2 regions of the Gordonia sp. NPDC003950 genome follow, and region 2 is predicted to be linked to the other one. Evidence: riboswitches for the same ligand, from Rfam matches in the RefSeq annotation. Region 2 holds a riboswitch; the other holds the start of a gene.

Region 1 (7,501 bases), on a different contig from region 2:
CGCCGCCGTCGGCGACGAACTGACCGCTCTCACACCAAAACCCGCGGAAGAACCTTCTTCCGCGGGTTTTGTGTTCCCCGGCCAAGATCTCCTGGGGCGCGAAACAAAAGTGGCGGAAGAAGATTCTTCCGCCACTTTCAGTATTCGGTTGTGCGCGTGCGTCAGGCCTTCTGCACCCCTGACGGAGTCAGGCTTTTTGCACCTTGCCGGGCTCGGACGCGGCCAGCATGTCCTCACGCTCGACGACCTTGATGCGCTCGCGGCCCTGTTCGGCGCCGAGGGACCGCTCGTGCTCGTCGAGGCGGTACCAGCCGTCCCAGGTGGTGAACGGGATGCTCTTGGACTCGAGCAGTTCGATGACGGCGTCCTCGGACGGACTCGACGGCGTGTTCAGCACGCCGTTGCTCATGTCCTCGATGATGCACTCGACGGTCTCATTGGCGTCGCCCTTGGTGTGGCCGATCAGGCCGACTGGACCGCGCTTGACCCAACCGGTGGTGTACAGGCCGACGAGGTGGGTGCCCTCGTCGAAGATGCGTCCGGCCTCGTTGGGGATGACGCCGGCCTGGGTGTCGAACGGGATCTCCGGCAGGTTGTCGGACAGGTAGCCGACGGCGCGGTAGATCGCGGTGACGTCCCAGTCGGTGTGCTTGCCGGTGGGCTTGACGTTGCCGGTGCCGTCGAGCTGGGTGCGCTCGGTGCGTAGACCGACGACCTTGCCGTCCTCGCCGAGGATCTCGATGGGGCTTTCGAAGAAGTGCAGGAACAGCTTGTGGATGGCGCCCTGCTTGGGCTCGCGCATCGCGTAGTTCTCGATGATCGTGGCGACCTGGTCGGTGATCTTAGATCCGCGACGGGCCACGGCCGAACCCTCGTCGTAGTCGATGTCCTCGGGATCGACGATGACCTCGATGTTCGGCGAGTGGTCGAGTTCCTTGAGTTCGAGCGGGGTGAACTTGGCCTGCGCCGGTCCGCGTCGTCCGAAGACGTGCACCTCGACGGCCTTGTTGGCCTTGAGTCCCTGGTAGACGTTGTCCGGGATCTCGGTCGGGAGCAGTTCGTCGCCGGTCTTGGCGAGCACGCGCGCGACGTCGAGTGCGACGTTGCCGACTCCGATGACGGCGACCTTCTCCTGGTCCAGCGGCCATTCGCGGGGGAAGTCGGGGTGGCCGTCATACCAGGCGACGAACTGCGCGGCGCCGTAGGAACGATCGAGGTCGACGCCGGGGATCTGCAGTCCGCGGTCGTCGGTGGCGCCGGTGGAGAAGATCACCGCGTCGTACAGCGACTTCAGTTCGTCGAGGGTGATGTCGGTGCCGTAGTCGATGTTGCCGAGCAGGCGGACCTGCGGCTTGTCGAGTACCTTGTGCAGGGCGGTGATGATGCCCTTGATGCGGGGATGATCGGGTGCGACGCCGTAGCGAATCAGGCCGAACGGCGCGGGCATCCGCTCATAGAGGTCGATGCTGACACCGCGATCCTTGGCGGTGTCGGACTTCATCAGCGCATCGGCGGCGTAGATCCCGGCGGGACCGGCCCCGATGATGGCAACGCGCAGCGGGCGGCTCTGATCGGTCATAAGGTGTCGTCTACCTCGTTCTCGTCTGTCTTCGACGCGCGCGGGAGGTCAGCGATGCGTCGACGCTTATCCCCTCTACGGTAGGCGTTGGTGGGCCGTACCCAAAATCTCGGGTTAGGGTGACCTCACTCGCGGCGGCGACGTGTGATCGAGCGCATCCGGCGACAAGGCCCTCGAAACCGGCGAGAACTGCGGCGATACACTCGCCCCCATGGCCAAACGCGCACCTCGCAAGTCCGCACCCGAGACCGTCGGTGACGATCTCGGTGCCGACGACCCGGGTGCCGACGCGGCGCCCTCGTGGCGCAAGGTCTGGCCTTTCCTGTTGGCGTTGATCGTTGTGGTCGTGGCGGTGGTCGGGATCTTGCTGTCGTACCTGATCCGGCCGGCCGAAGAACGGGCCAGTGAACCGGCGCAGGTCCAGTACGCGATCAACGATTTCTACACCGCGCGCAACAACCTCGATTACGCGGAATTCCGCGATCACACCTGCGCCGCCGACCTGAACGCGAGTGACTTTCCGTCTGAGGCGGAGTTCACCGCCGAGAACCAGAAGTCGTTGGAGGCCAACGGGCGGATCGTCATTCCGGAGATCAGCGATGTCAGCGTCTCCGGTGACCGCGCGACGGCGACAGTACATTGGCAATTCGACAAGAAATCCGACGAGAAGCAGACGACGAACGTCGTGGTGCTTCGGGAGAACGGGAACTGGAAGGTGTGCAAGGCATGACTTATGCCGGAGATCTGACCCCGCAGCAGGCCTGGGAGAAGCTCGAGAACAACCCCAAGGCGAAGTTGGTGGACTGTCGCACGCGCGCCGAGTGGTCGTTCGTGGGTGTGCCCGACCTGGAGGTCCTGGAGAAGCAGACCATTTTCGTCGAGTGGACCACCTTCCCCGCCGGGACCCCCAACGAGGCGTTCGTCGCCGAACTGCGTGACGCGGGCATCGCCGATGACGACGAGGTCATCTTCATTTGCCGTTCGGGTCACCGGTCGATCGGTGCGGCCGAGGCGGCCACCGCCGACGGGGTCTCCCTCGCCTACAACGTGCTCGACGGATTCGAGGGTGCGCTCGACGAATTCGATCATCGTGGTTCCACCGGTTGGCGGGCCCAGGATCTTCCGTGGAGACAGTCGTGAGCGAAACGAGCGAGCCGGCCGACCGTGCAGAGTGGAGGCAGTCGTGAGTCGCGAACTGCCACCTGGTGTTTCGCCGGAGACCATCTCGGTCCGCGGCGGACTGGATCGATCCGGTTTCTTCGAGACGTCGGAGGCCCTGTACCTGACGAGCGGGTACGTCTACGACTCCGCCGAGGCCGCCGAGCGTGCCTTCACCGGTGAGGACGAACGATTCGTCTACTCCCGCTACGGAAATCCGACCGTCGAGATGTTTCAGGAGCGGCTGCGGCTACTCGAGGGCGCCGAGGCGTGTTTCGCCACCGCGAGTGGAATGGCCGCCGTCTTCGTCTCTCTCGGTGCGCTGCTGAAGGCCGGGGACCGGCTGGTAGCGGCACGCAGCCTGTTCGGTTCGTGCTTCGTGGTGGCCAACGAGATCCTGCCGCGCTGGGGTGTGACAACGGAATTCGTCGACGGTGAGGATCTCTCCCAGTGGGAGAAGGCGTTGTCCACGCCGGCCGACGCAGTGTTCTTCGAAACCCCGTCGAATCCGATGCAGACCCTCGTCGACGTGGCGCGGGTGTCCGAGCTGGCGCATGCCGCGGGTGCAAAGGTGGTGTTGGACAACGTGTTCGCCACCCCGTTGCTGCAGCGTGGTCTCGAACTCGGGGCCGACGTCATCGTCTACTCGGGCACCAAGCATATCGACGGGCAGGGCCGCGTGATGGGTGGTGCGGTGCTCGGCACCAAGGAGTACATCGACGGCCCGGTGCAGACGCTGATGCGTCACACCGGTCCTGCGTTGAGCCCGTTCAACGCGTGGACGCTGGTGAAGGGTCTGGAGACCCTACGCCTGCGCGTCGACGCGTCGGTCGCCTCGGCACTGCGAATCGCGCAGTTCCTGGAGGACGATCCGCGGGTGGGGTGGGTCAAATACCCGTTCCTGCAATCACATCCGCAGTACGAGCTCGCCAAGGAGCAGATGTCCGGTGGCGGCACCGTCGTCACCTTCGAGTTGGCCGAAATGGGCGGTGTCAAGGGCAAGAAACGCGCCTTCGACGTGCTCAACGCACTCCGCGTCATCGACATCTCGAACAACCTGGGCGACTCCAAGTCACTGATCACCCACCCCGCGACCACCACCCATCGGGCGATGGGACCCGAGGGTCGGGCGGCGATCGGGTTGGGTGACTCGGTGGTTCGGCTGTCGGTGGGCCTCGAGGGCATTGACGACCTCCTCGGCGACCTGGATCAGGCACTGGGCTGACCGATGTGGCCGCGGTTTGCGGTCGCGCAGCAATCTGGCAGGTCGTGTGCACGGCACCGCAAGGGTGGACCGGCATCGTGGAAGACGTCAGAGAGAAACGCACACAGCGGATCTCACGTCTATGAACACAGGAGTTCATCATGCCCGCACCTCGCCGCAACAACAATCCCGTCCGCGTCCAGCGTCGTCGCCGCGTGCGTCGCTACGACCCGCGCAGCCGTCAGTGGCTGTGGATGTGGATCTGATCGGCTGGCCTCGGTCGATATGCAACGGCCCCACCCGGGAGTTCCGGGTGGGGCCGAGGTGCGTGAAAGTGGTTCTGGTTCAGGTGAACTCGTCTGTGCTCTTCCGGGTGTATCCGGCGGGCGTCGAGCCAGGGCTTCGCCGCAGTCAGCGGATCGGCGGTCGATGGCGCAGCGTCGTGCCGATGCGTTGATCGCGTTGACCCAGGGGCAGGACCGATTGGCGGTCGGTCTCCGGTGTGTGAGGAGCAACGCGATTCCGACGTGGTTCCTGGCGGTGCTCGCACTGACGATGGCATGGGCGAGGATCCAGCATATCCTGCGATCCCAGTCGACGCACCTGTGGTCGCCGGCACAGAGTTGGCCTCCGCCCAGCCGGGTTCCGCCCAGTCGGGGTCCGCCCAGCCCGATCCGCAGCAAGCTGTTTGTGTACTGGTCCCGAACACCGCGCCCCACCGCCGCTACCTGTGCCGCCGCCCGCGCATCGATCTTCGTGGTCGCCGACCAATCCACCCGGGACGCTGAGGATGACGAACCCGGCTATCTCGACGGGTACGGCGTCATCGATGCCGACTCGGTGCGCGCCCTCGACAATCGGGAGTTCACCTGCCGCGTCGGGGTGTCCCGAGAACTCGCGATGCAAGGCGGGAAAGGGCGCCCACTCGACGGGAAAGGGCACCCACTCGACGGGAAAGGGCACCCACTCGACGGGAAAGTGCGCCCACTCGACGGGAAAGGGCGCCCACTCGACGCGGCGAGTCAGTCCTCGATACCCAACGCCCGCAATACCGTTAGGAGTTTCGCGGTGGTCTCGGCGAGTTCGGCATCGGGGTCGGAGTCGGCGACGATGCCGCCACCCGCCCAGCTGCGGAAGGAACGGAGGTCGGGCTCGAGTTCCAGGCACCGGATGGTCACCATCCATTCGCCGTTGCCGGCCGCGTCGGCCCACCCGACCGCACCGGCGTACAACCCGCGCGGTTCCTCGTGTGCGCGAATGAATTCCGTGGCCACCTCGCTCGGTGTGCCGCCGACCGCCGGTGTCGGACTCAGCGCGATCGCAAGATCCAGGGCGCCGACGGCGTCGTCGTCGAGTATCGCCCGGATCGGGGTCGCCAGATGCCACATCTCGCCGGTCGACAACAACTGCGGCTCATCGGGGATCGCGAGTTCGCGGCACAACGGTGCCAAGCGATCCCGGAGGTGCTCGACGACGAACGCGTGCTCGCGGTGATCTTTCTCCGACGCCGCGAGCTTCTCGCGGGACTCCCGGTCGGCCTCCGGATCGGCCGAGCGCGGCGCCGAACCGGCGTATGGCCGGCACGTCACCTCGCGACCGTCCTTGCGCAGCAACAGTTCCGGGCTCGCGCCGAGCAGCCACGAGGTGCCGGTGTCGACGGCAAAGGCGTTGTGTTCGCTGTTGCCGCCGGCGAGTGCGGCCAGCAGCCCGTCGACCGTGACCGGCGAATCCAGTTGAGCCCGAATCATTCTGGCGAGGACGACCTTCGCCAATGCGCCGGAGGCGATCGCCGACAACGCGGCACGCACCCGATCACGATGGGTGGCCGAATCGGGAATCTGCTCCGACGAAATCAGCGTCCGGCGCGGTGGTCGGCTCCCGGCGAGCGGAGTCGGTTCATGGGACAGCGTCACCGGCTCGAACAGCGCCGACGGGGCCGAGGGATCGAAGGCCACCGCCCCGACGACCGCATCGACGGCGCCGCTGCGCAGCCGGGTCGCGGCGTCGTCGGCGTCGGCGAATCGCGTCCGCACGCCGCGCGCTCGCACCGTCCCGTGCGGCCGCGACAGGACGAACGGTGACGCGGCGTGGGTATCGGAGACGGGCACCCAACCAACTTAGGCGACGACGGGCCGCGGCCTTTCGCTCACGCTGAGTGAAAATTGACACCCTTGCGCGCCGTAGGCCACCCTTGGTGCAGGTCATGAGTGCCAGCGACAAGCCCCGGCTAGCTGGCCGGCAACCCTCCTCCGCGGTGGGGTGCTCCGGGTGACGACCTGGCCGTGTACCGACCGGGCACGGCAAGCGTGGATTCCAAGGAGCCTTTGCGATGACTGCTGTCGCCACCACCACTGATTGCCGCAACGACTGCGCGGTGCAGTCCGATGCCGCCGACCTGTCGACCATCGGACCGCTGACCTCGGTCGTCGGTGCCGCCGAACTCGTCCCGCTGACCAGCGGTGATCAGATCCGCTACGCCAACTTCGACTACGCGGCCAGCGCGCCCGCCCTCACCGCCGTCGCCGACGCCGTCGCGGCGTCGGTGAGTCAGTACGCCAGCGTCCACCGCGGCGCCGGCCACCTGTCGCAGGTCACCACCCGCCGCTACGAGCAGTGCCGGGACACCGTCCGACGTTTCGTGCGTGGCCGCACCGACGACACCGTCGTCTTCACCCGCAACACCACCGACGCGATCAACCTGGCCGCCCACTGCACCCCCGGTGACGTCGTCGTTCTCGACATCGAGCACCACGCGAACCTGCTGCCGTGGGTGTCCCGTGACAACGGGACCGCGCGCATCGTCTCGGCGTGCGACACCCTCGAGGACACCCTGGCCGCGCTCGACGCCGAACTCGCCGCGGCGCCGGCCGCCCTGCTCGCCGTCACCGCGGCATCCAACGTCACCGGCGAGGTGCTGCCCATCTCGCGGCTGGCCTCGATCGCCCACCGCCACGGTGCCCGCATCCTCGTCGACGCCGCGCAACTGGTGGCACACCGACCGGTGTCGATCGTCAGTCACGGCATCGATTACCTCGTCTTTTCCGGCCACAAGCTCTACGCACCCTTTGGATCCGGAGTCCTCATCGGTCGCAGCGACTGGCTCGACGCCGCCGACCCGTACCTTGCCGGCGGCGGGGCGTCGGCGCAGGTGAGCCTCGTCGACGGACCCGACGAGAACTGCGCCTCGACCGCCTGGCACTCGGGTGCCGCGCGGCATGAGGCCGGCTCACCGAATGTGTTGGGCGCCATCGCCATTGCCGCCGCCTGCGATGCCATCGTCGATCTCGGATTCGAACTGATCGGCCTGCATGAGGCGGAACTGCGCGCCCGTCTGGACGCCGGACTGGCCGGCGTCGCCGACGTGACGCCGCTGCGGATCTTCTCCGACGACCTCGATCGCGTCGGCATCGCCGGCTTCTCCGTCGACGGACACACGCCGCGCGCCGTCGCCGAGTACCTCAGCGATCATCACGGAATCGGCGTGCGCGACGGCAAGTTCTGCGCGCATCCGCTGCTGGCCCGACTCGGACACACCGACGGCGCGGTCCGCGCGAGCTTCG
Region 2 (7,501 bases):
GTCGATCCGGCGGTCCATCATCGATTCCACCGACCGGCTCCACGACTACCGCCGCACCATGGCGATCAACTACTTCGCCGCCGTCCAACTGAGCCTGGGACTGCTGCCCGGCATGGTCGAGCGCGGTCACGGCCAGATCGTCAACGTCTGCACGTGGGGACTGATGGCCGGAACCTTCCCGCGGTTCTCCGCCTACGCGGCGTCGAAGAATGCGCTGTCGATATTCGGCCGCAGTCTCAACGCCGAACGACCCCATCCCGGAGTGCGTGCCACCAGTATCTACTATCCGCTGGTGCGGACCGAGATGATCTCGCCGACAACCGAATACGACGATGTGGCGGCACTGTCGGTGGACGAGGCGGCGAATTGGATCGTCCGGGCGATCACCCACCGGCCCGAACGCATTGCTCCCGCCGCCCTGCGGACGGTGCTGCCGGTCCTCGATTACCTCTCGGCACCCACCGCGGACCGCGCGATGGGCTCCATCACCTGAGAGATCAGGCCGCGAGGTCGTGTGACAGCCGATCGATCGCCGCCCGCGCGAACACCTGTTGCTCGGTGACCGCCAACTGATCACGGTTGCGGGAGGTGAAGGCCAGGGTCCAGTCGATGAACGTGATGAACCGATTGCGGAATCCCACCAGGTACAGCAAATGCAGGAACAGCCACCCCAGCCAGGCGAAGAAGCCGGAGAACTCGACGGCCCGTGAGGTGCCCGGGATGGGTACCCGTGCGACCGCGCAGTGCCGGGCGACGGTCGCCATCGACCCCTTGTCCCAGTAGGCGAACGGCTTTCGGTCGCGGTAGGTGCCATTGATCCGGGCGACGACGGCGTCGGCGGCGTACCGCCCGGACTGATTGGCGGCCGGGGCCTGACCGGGGACGCCGTCGACGGCCATCATGTCACCGATCACGAACACCTCGGCATGGCCGGGGATGGTCAGGTCGGGTTCGACGCGCACCCGACCCGCGCGGTCGAGTTCCACCCCGCACTGCTCGGCGAGCTGTCGGCCGAGCGGACTGGCCGCAACCCCCGCCGACCACACCTTGCACTGACTCTCGATGCGACGCGTCGAACCGTCGGCATGGCGCACCACGAGTCCGTCGTAGTCCATGTCCACGACCATCGCACCGAGTTGCACATCGACTCCCAGTGCGCGCAAATGCTTCTCGGCCCGGGAACCCAACCGTTCACCGAACGGCGGCAACACCGCCGGTGCGGCGTCGAGCAGGATCACCTTGGCCTGCGTCGAGTCGATGGACCGGAAGGCGCCGCGCAGCGTCGTGCCGGCCATCTCCGCGATCTGACCGGCCATCTCGACCCCGGTGGCCCCGGCTCCGATCACCACGAACGTCAGCAGGCGATCACGCTCGATCGGGTCGGTGGACAGTTCGGCCTGCTCGAACGCCCCGAGGATGCGGCCGCGCAACTCGAGTGCGTCGTCGACGGTCTTGAGGCCCGGCGCGAACTCCGCGAAATGGTCGTTGCCGAAATAGGATTGGCCCGCACCGGCGGCAATGATCAGACTGTCGTACCGAGTGGTGGTGACACGTCCGAGCATGCGCGAGGTCACCGCACGATTCTCCAGGTCGATGGCCTCGACATCGCCCAGGGCCACCGTCACATTCCGTTGGTTGCGAAGAATCACCCGCACCGGCGGTGCGATCTGGCCCTGTGAGATCACCCCGGTGGCGACCTGGTACAGCAACGGCTGGAACAGATGATGAGTCGTGCGTGCAATCAGGGTGATGTCGACGTCGGCATGCTCGAGTCGACGAGCGGCGGCCAGCCCGCCGAACCCCGATCCGATGATGACGACATGGTGCCGGCGGGTCCTGCCGCCGGTAACCGGTACGCGCTGGGTCATGGCACGTTTCCTTCTGGTATGGAATCGACACCCAGGCGGACGATGTCGGGAAACGGTGCTCCTTGCCGGTGGACTCCGGCTGCGCCAGTCGCACAACCGACGATAGCCCATCGAGCAACCGGTGGCGAGGCCGATTTAAATTCTTCGGCGCGAGATAATCGTCGCCGCATTCGGGCGTGGACGGCGCCCGTCTCGACATTCTCTTTGCCTGTCTCAACATCACGGGCCTACGGTGAATCGACCATCTGGAGCGACCGAGAGACCCGGCTCGTCGACGTCGCAGCAACCCGCCCCAGGGTGCTAACGCCGGGATCGATGGGAGACCCCCGTGACGTTTCGTGACCATGCCCCGCTGTCGGTGCTCGATCTCGCACCGATCAGCGAGGGTGCCGATCCTGCTGCTGCGCTGCACAATACGATCAATCTTGCGCAGCACGCCGAGCAGTGGGGGTACCACCGCTACTGGGTGGCCGAACACCATTTCGCGGCCGTCGCGAGTTCGGTGCCGGCGTTGCTCATCGGTCAGATCGCGGCCGCGACCCGATCGATCCGCGTCGGGTCGGCGGCGGTGCAGGTCGGGCAGACGACGGCGGTGTCGGTGGCCGAGTCCTTCGGGATGCTCGACGTGTTCCACCCGGGCCGAATCGATCTGGGGCTCGGCCGATCCGGACAGCGACGCGCTGAGGCGGTGGCAACACCCGCGGGCCCGGTCGCGATTCCCGCACCGAGCGCGAGTCGGCTCGTCGACGGGGTGGTGATCCCTGAACCTGTCGATGTGACTGCGCTACTGGCACATTCGCCTCTCGCACGCAGCTTCGAGGTGTTGACGCAGCCGGGTGCGCAGCCACCGCACTTCGACGAGCAGGTCGACGACATCCTGTCGCTCCTCGACGGCACCTACACCAGTCCGTCGGGTCAGCAGCTGCATGCGGTTCCGGGTGAGGGAGCCGACGTGCAGGTGTGGATCTTCGGCAGCAGCAAGGGGCAGAGCGCTCACGTCGCCGGTGCCCGCGGACTCCCGTTCGCGGCCAACTACCACGTCAGCCCCGGCACCACCCGCGAAGCGGTCGCGGCGTACCGGCAGGCGTTCCGCCCGTCGTCGGTGTTGGACGAACCCTATGTGGTGGTGTCCGCCGACGTGGTGGTGGCCGACGACGACGACACCGCGCGGCATCTGGCCAACGGCTACGGGCGGTGGGTGCACAGCATCCGCACCGGCCACGGCGCCATCGAGTACCCCGACCCGGCGACGGCGCAGCCGCTGCCCGCCGACGAGCTGGCACTGGTCGCCGATCGGCTCGAGACCCAGTTCGTCGGCTCACCCGACACCGTCGTGCAGCGGCTCGCTGCACTCGGGCGCCTCACCGACGCCGACGAACTCGTCATCACCTCGGTCACCCATGACCATGCTGACCGGCTGAGGTCGCATGAGCTGCTCGCCAAGGCGTGGGGGCTGATCTGATGAAGCGCATCGCTGTCACTGCGAAACCGGCCGTCTCCACACTCGCCGTGGTGGCCGTGGCCGGTGTGCTCACCGCCTGCGGTTCTGGGTCCTCGGGCTCCGACGACGCCGGACCGCCGGTGCCGGGAGGCACCCTGCGCTACGGACTCTCCGACGCCCCCACATGCTCGGACCCGGCCCAGAGCGGCACCAACCAGACGATCTATGTCACCCGGCAGGTCGTCGATTCACTCACCGATCAGGACCCGGGTGATGGCAAACTCAAGCCCTGGCTCGCCCAGAGCTGGGAGGTGAGCCCGGATGCGCGGACCTTCACCTTCCACCTCAAGCCCGGTGTCACCTTCAGCGACGGCACCCCGCTCACCGCCGAATCCGTCAAGGAGAACTTCGACGCCATCGTCGGGCCGCTCGGCGCGGCCAAGGCACCGTTGGCGGCGACCTACCTCGGCGGATACGCCGGCACCACCGTCGTCGCTCCGCTGACCGCGCGGGTGGCGTTCGGTGCCCCCAATGCGCAGTTCCTGCAGGCCACCTCGACTCCACAGTTGGGGATTCAGTCCGACACCACCGTCGCCGCAACGCCGGAGGAGAGGTGCCAGGGCACCAACATCGGATCAGGACCGTTCGTGTATTCGGGCTGGGCGCAAGGCAAGTCGGCGTCACTGCGCAAACGCACCGGATACCGCTGGGGATCGTCGGTATTCGGTCACGCCGGTGACGCCTACGTCGACGGCATCGACTTCACGGTGATCGGGGAGTCCGGGGTGCGCACCGGATCGCTCGCCTCCGGGCAGCTCGACGCGATCAGCGACGCCCTGCCCAACGACAAGCCGCAGATCACCGCGGCCGGTGGACAGGTCCTCACCGCGGTGAACCCGGGTGTACCGTTCGGGTTGCAGCCCAACGTATCCCGTGGTGTCCTCGCCGACGCCGCGGTGCGGCGCGCACTGCTGCCGGCGATCAACCGGCAGGAGTTGGTGACCACCGTCCTCGACGACGACTTCCATCCCGCCACCGGAGTCCTGGCGTCCAACACCCCCGGATACTCGGACTCCTCGGCCGAGTTGCGCTTTCAGCCGGACACGGCGAAGAAGATTCTCGAGGACGCCGGCTGGAGGGCCGGCGCCGATGGAATCCGGACCAAGGACGGACAACGCCTGAGCTTCTCGGTGCTCTACAGTCCGGTGTTCGCCGGCAACCAGGCCATCCTCGAACTCGTCCAGCAGCAACTGAAGAATGTGGGCGTCGAACTGAAACTCGACGTCGTGCCGGCGGCCACGGCCACGGTCCGGCAGAACTCCGGTGACTACGACGCGGTCTACTACAATGTGACCCGTGCCGACGGCGACATCCTGCGCACCCAGTTCGGGCTCACCGGACGAAACCTGAACCGGCGCGGACCGATTCCCGCTCTCGATGTGGCCCTGGCCGGGGAACAGTCCACCACCGACACCGCGCAACGCAATGTCCACCTCGCGACCGCACAACAACAGATCCTCGACAACGGATTGTTCGTCCCGACCATCGAGTTGTCGCAGGCCATCGGTGCCGCGGCCACCACCCATCAGGTGACGTTCGACGCCTCGTCGCGGTTGCAGTTCCACGACACGTGGTTGTCCGGGCGGTGAACGCGACGATGCTGCGTTATCTCGGAATCCGGTTGCTCTCCGCCCTCGGGGTGCTGTGGGCGGCATTCACCGTGGCGTTCGTCATCCTGATTCTGCTGCCGTCCGATCCGGTGGCCATCGCCACCTCGGGCGATGCGTCGACACCGGTGGATCCGGCGGCGGTCGAGGCCCTCAGGGCCCGCTACGGCCTGAATCAGTCGGTGGGGCAGCAGTATTGGTCGGCGTTGACCGGCGCGGTCCACGGTGACTTCGGTGTGTCGATCTCTCAGGGCCGGCCGGTCACCGCGGTCATCGCCGACGCACTGCCGAGCACCGTCGCCCTGACACTCACCTCGGTGCTGCTCGCCGTGTGTCTCGGCGTGGGATTGGCCGTCACCGCCACCTACACCTCGTGGTCAGGGCTGCGGCGCGCACTGCTGTCGGTCCCACCGCTGGTCGTGGCCCTGCCCACGTTCTGGGTCGGTCTGATCCTGCTGCAGATCTTCGCTTTTCGGCTCGCCTGGTTGCCGGCGTTCGGTGACACCCGGTCCGGTTCACTGGTCCTGCCCGTGGTCACCCTGGCGATCCCGTATGCCGGAGTCATCGGTCAGGTTCTGGCCACGAGCATGAGCGCCACGGATGCCGAGCCATTCGTGCAGACGGCGACCGCCAAGGGGGCGAGTCGGATTCGGGTCATCACCCACCACATCCTGCGGATCGCCTCCTTGCCCGCGTTGACCGTGGCCGGTGTCGTGGTGGGCAACCTCCTCGGCGGTGCGGTGGTCGTGGAGACCGTCTTCTCCCGGCCCGGCGTCGGCAAGCTCGCTCAGAGTGCCGTTCTGGCGCAAGATATCCCGCTGGTCCTTGCCCTGGTGACGTTCTCCGCCGCGGTCTTCGTCACCGTGAACCTGCTGGTGGACATCGCCTATCCGTTCATCGATCCTCGAGTGGTGAGGCGGTCCGCCCCGACACCGACCACCGCGTCCGTCGACGATCGCAGCCCACGTGAGGTGGTCAATGTCTGAGCAGTCCAGTGCCCCGTCCTCGGTGTCGTCCGCGTCGTCGTGGTCGTGGCCGGTCTGGCGTGCGCGCCCCGACGCGATCGGGGTGTGGTTGCGCCGCAACGCCACCACGGTCCTGAGCGTGGCCGTGATCGCGCTGGCACTCGGATTCGCGGTCGTACCATCGGTGTTCGCCGATGGCGATCCACTCCTCGCGGTGCCCGCCGACAAGCTCCGGGCGCCGAGTGCCGAGCACTGGTTCGGCACCGACAATCTTGGTCGGGATGTTTACACGCGATTCGTCCACGGCGCGGCGTTGTCGCTGACCGCCACGGTCTCCGCCGTCGCGATCGCACTGGCGATCGGTGCCCTGCTCGGGTTGATCGCCGGCACCGCGGGTGATCTCACCGACGGTGTGATCATGCGCGCCATCGACGTGATGCTCGCGATTCCGCAACTGCTGTTGGCACTCGCGATCATCGCCGCACTCGGATTCGGCACCACCAAGGTCGCCATCGCCGTCGCGGTGGTGCTCATCGCGGGATTCGCGCGCGTCATGCGGGCCGAGGTGTTACGGGTGCGTCATGCACCGTACGTGGAGGCCGCCCGGGCGTTCGGGGTGCCGCGACCGGTGATCCTCGGCCGTCACGTGCTGCGCAACTCGTATGCTCCCGTACTCGCGCTGGCCGCAGCCGAATTCGGCATGGCGATCCTGCTGATCTCCTCCCTGTCGTTCCTCGGGTTCGGAGCCACCCCACCGGCTCCGGAGTGGGGTTCGTTGATCTCCGAAGGCCGCAACTATCTGGCCACCGCGTGGTGGATGACCACCCTGCCGGGGTTGGCGATTGTCGCGGTCGTGCTCGCCGCGCACACCATCGGCCACCGCATCGCCGAGGGAGAACAGCGATGAGCACGCTACTGACAGTGTCGGATCTGCGGGTGCGCTATCGGGTCGACCATTCCGAGACCGACGCCGTCGCCGGGGTCGACCTGAGGATCGAACCGGGCGAGACCGTGGCGGTGGTGGGGGAATCCGGGTCCGGCAAATCGACGCTGGCCCACTCCATCATCGGGTTGCTGCCGCGCAACGCATCCGCGTCGGGACGCGTAGAGTTGACCGGCGATCGGATCGACGGCCTGTCGGTGCGGGCCCTCAACCGGATCCGCGGGGCACGTATCGGTTTCGTTCCCCAGGACCCCGGCACCGCGCTCAATCCCGTACATCCGGTGGGTGATCAAGTCGCCGAGGTGTTGCGGATTCATGGTCGTGCTGCACGCAGGACCGCCCGTGCGCACGCCGTCGAGCATCTCGTGGAGGCCGGCCTCCACGATGCCGAACTACGCTACGGTCAACTCCCGCACCAGCTCTCCGGCGGACAACGGCAACGCGTGCTGATCGCCATCGCCGCGGCCTGCGAACCGGAGTTGATCATCGCCGACGAGCCGACCAGCGCGCTCGATGTCACGGTGCAACGACGCATCCTCGATCATCTCGAGGAGCGGACGAGCAGTGGGGTGACGGCACTGCTGCTGATCACACACGACATCGGCGTCGCCGCCGAC

Evidence for each region. Region 2 has a riboswitch for S-adenosylmethionine ahead of ACWETB_RS02445 (LLM class flavin-dependent oxidoreductase). Riboswitches for the same ligand answer to the same signal wherever they lie in the genome.
Region 1: it holds a riboswitch for S-adenosylmethionine, as region 2 does, so the genes downstream of both, ACWETB_RS17340 (aminotransferase class V-fold PLP-dependent enzyme) here and ACWETB_RS02445 (LLM class flavin-dependent oxidoreductase) in region 2, are expected to answer to the same signal.

The regions. Positions count from the first base shown of each region.
Region 1 covers NZ_JBSGIT010000020.1:21,470-28,970, reverse strand. The annotation lists gene ACWETB_RS17370 (hypothetical protein) at 1-23, shown strand, start outside; gene ACWETB_RS17365 (FAD-dependent oxidoreductase) at 188-1,579, opposite strand; gene ACWETB_RS17360 (Rv0361 family membrane protein) at 1,791-2,309, shown strand; gene ACWETB_RS17355 (rhodanese-like domain-containing protein) at 2,306-2,719, shown strand; gene ACWETB_RS17350 (O-succinylhomoserine sulfhydrylase) at 2,763-3,962, shown strand; gene ACWETB_RS17345 (isochorismate synthase) at 4,964-6,049, opposite strand; SAM riboswitch class IV at 6,141-6,254, shown strand; gene ACWETB_RS17340 (aminotransferase class V-fold PLP-dependent enzyme) at 6,271-7,501, shown strand, end outside.
Region 2 covers NZ_JBSGIT010000002.1:153,055-160,555, reverse strand. The annotation lists gene ACWETB_RS02455 (SDR family NAD(P)-dependent oxidoreductase) at 1-493, shown strand, start outside; gene ACWETB_RS02450 (NAD(P)/FAD-dependent oxidoreductase) at 498-1,868, opposite strand; ZMP/ZTP riboswitch at 1,891-1,970, opposite strand; SAM riboswitch class I at 2,107-2,190, shown strand; gene ACWETB_RS02445 (LLM class flavin-dependent oxidoreductase) at 2,197-3,330, shown strand; gene ACWETB_RS02440 (ABC transporter substrate-binding protein) at 3,330-4,958, shown strand; gene ACWETB_RS02435 (ABC transporter permease) at 4,967-5,962, shown strand; gene ACWETB_RS02430 (ABC transporter permease) at 5,955-6,848, shown strand; gene ACWETB_RS02425 (dipeptide ABC transporter ATP-binding protein) at 6,845-7,501, shown strand, end outside.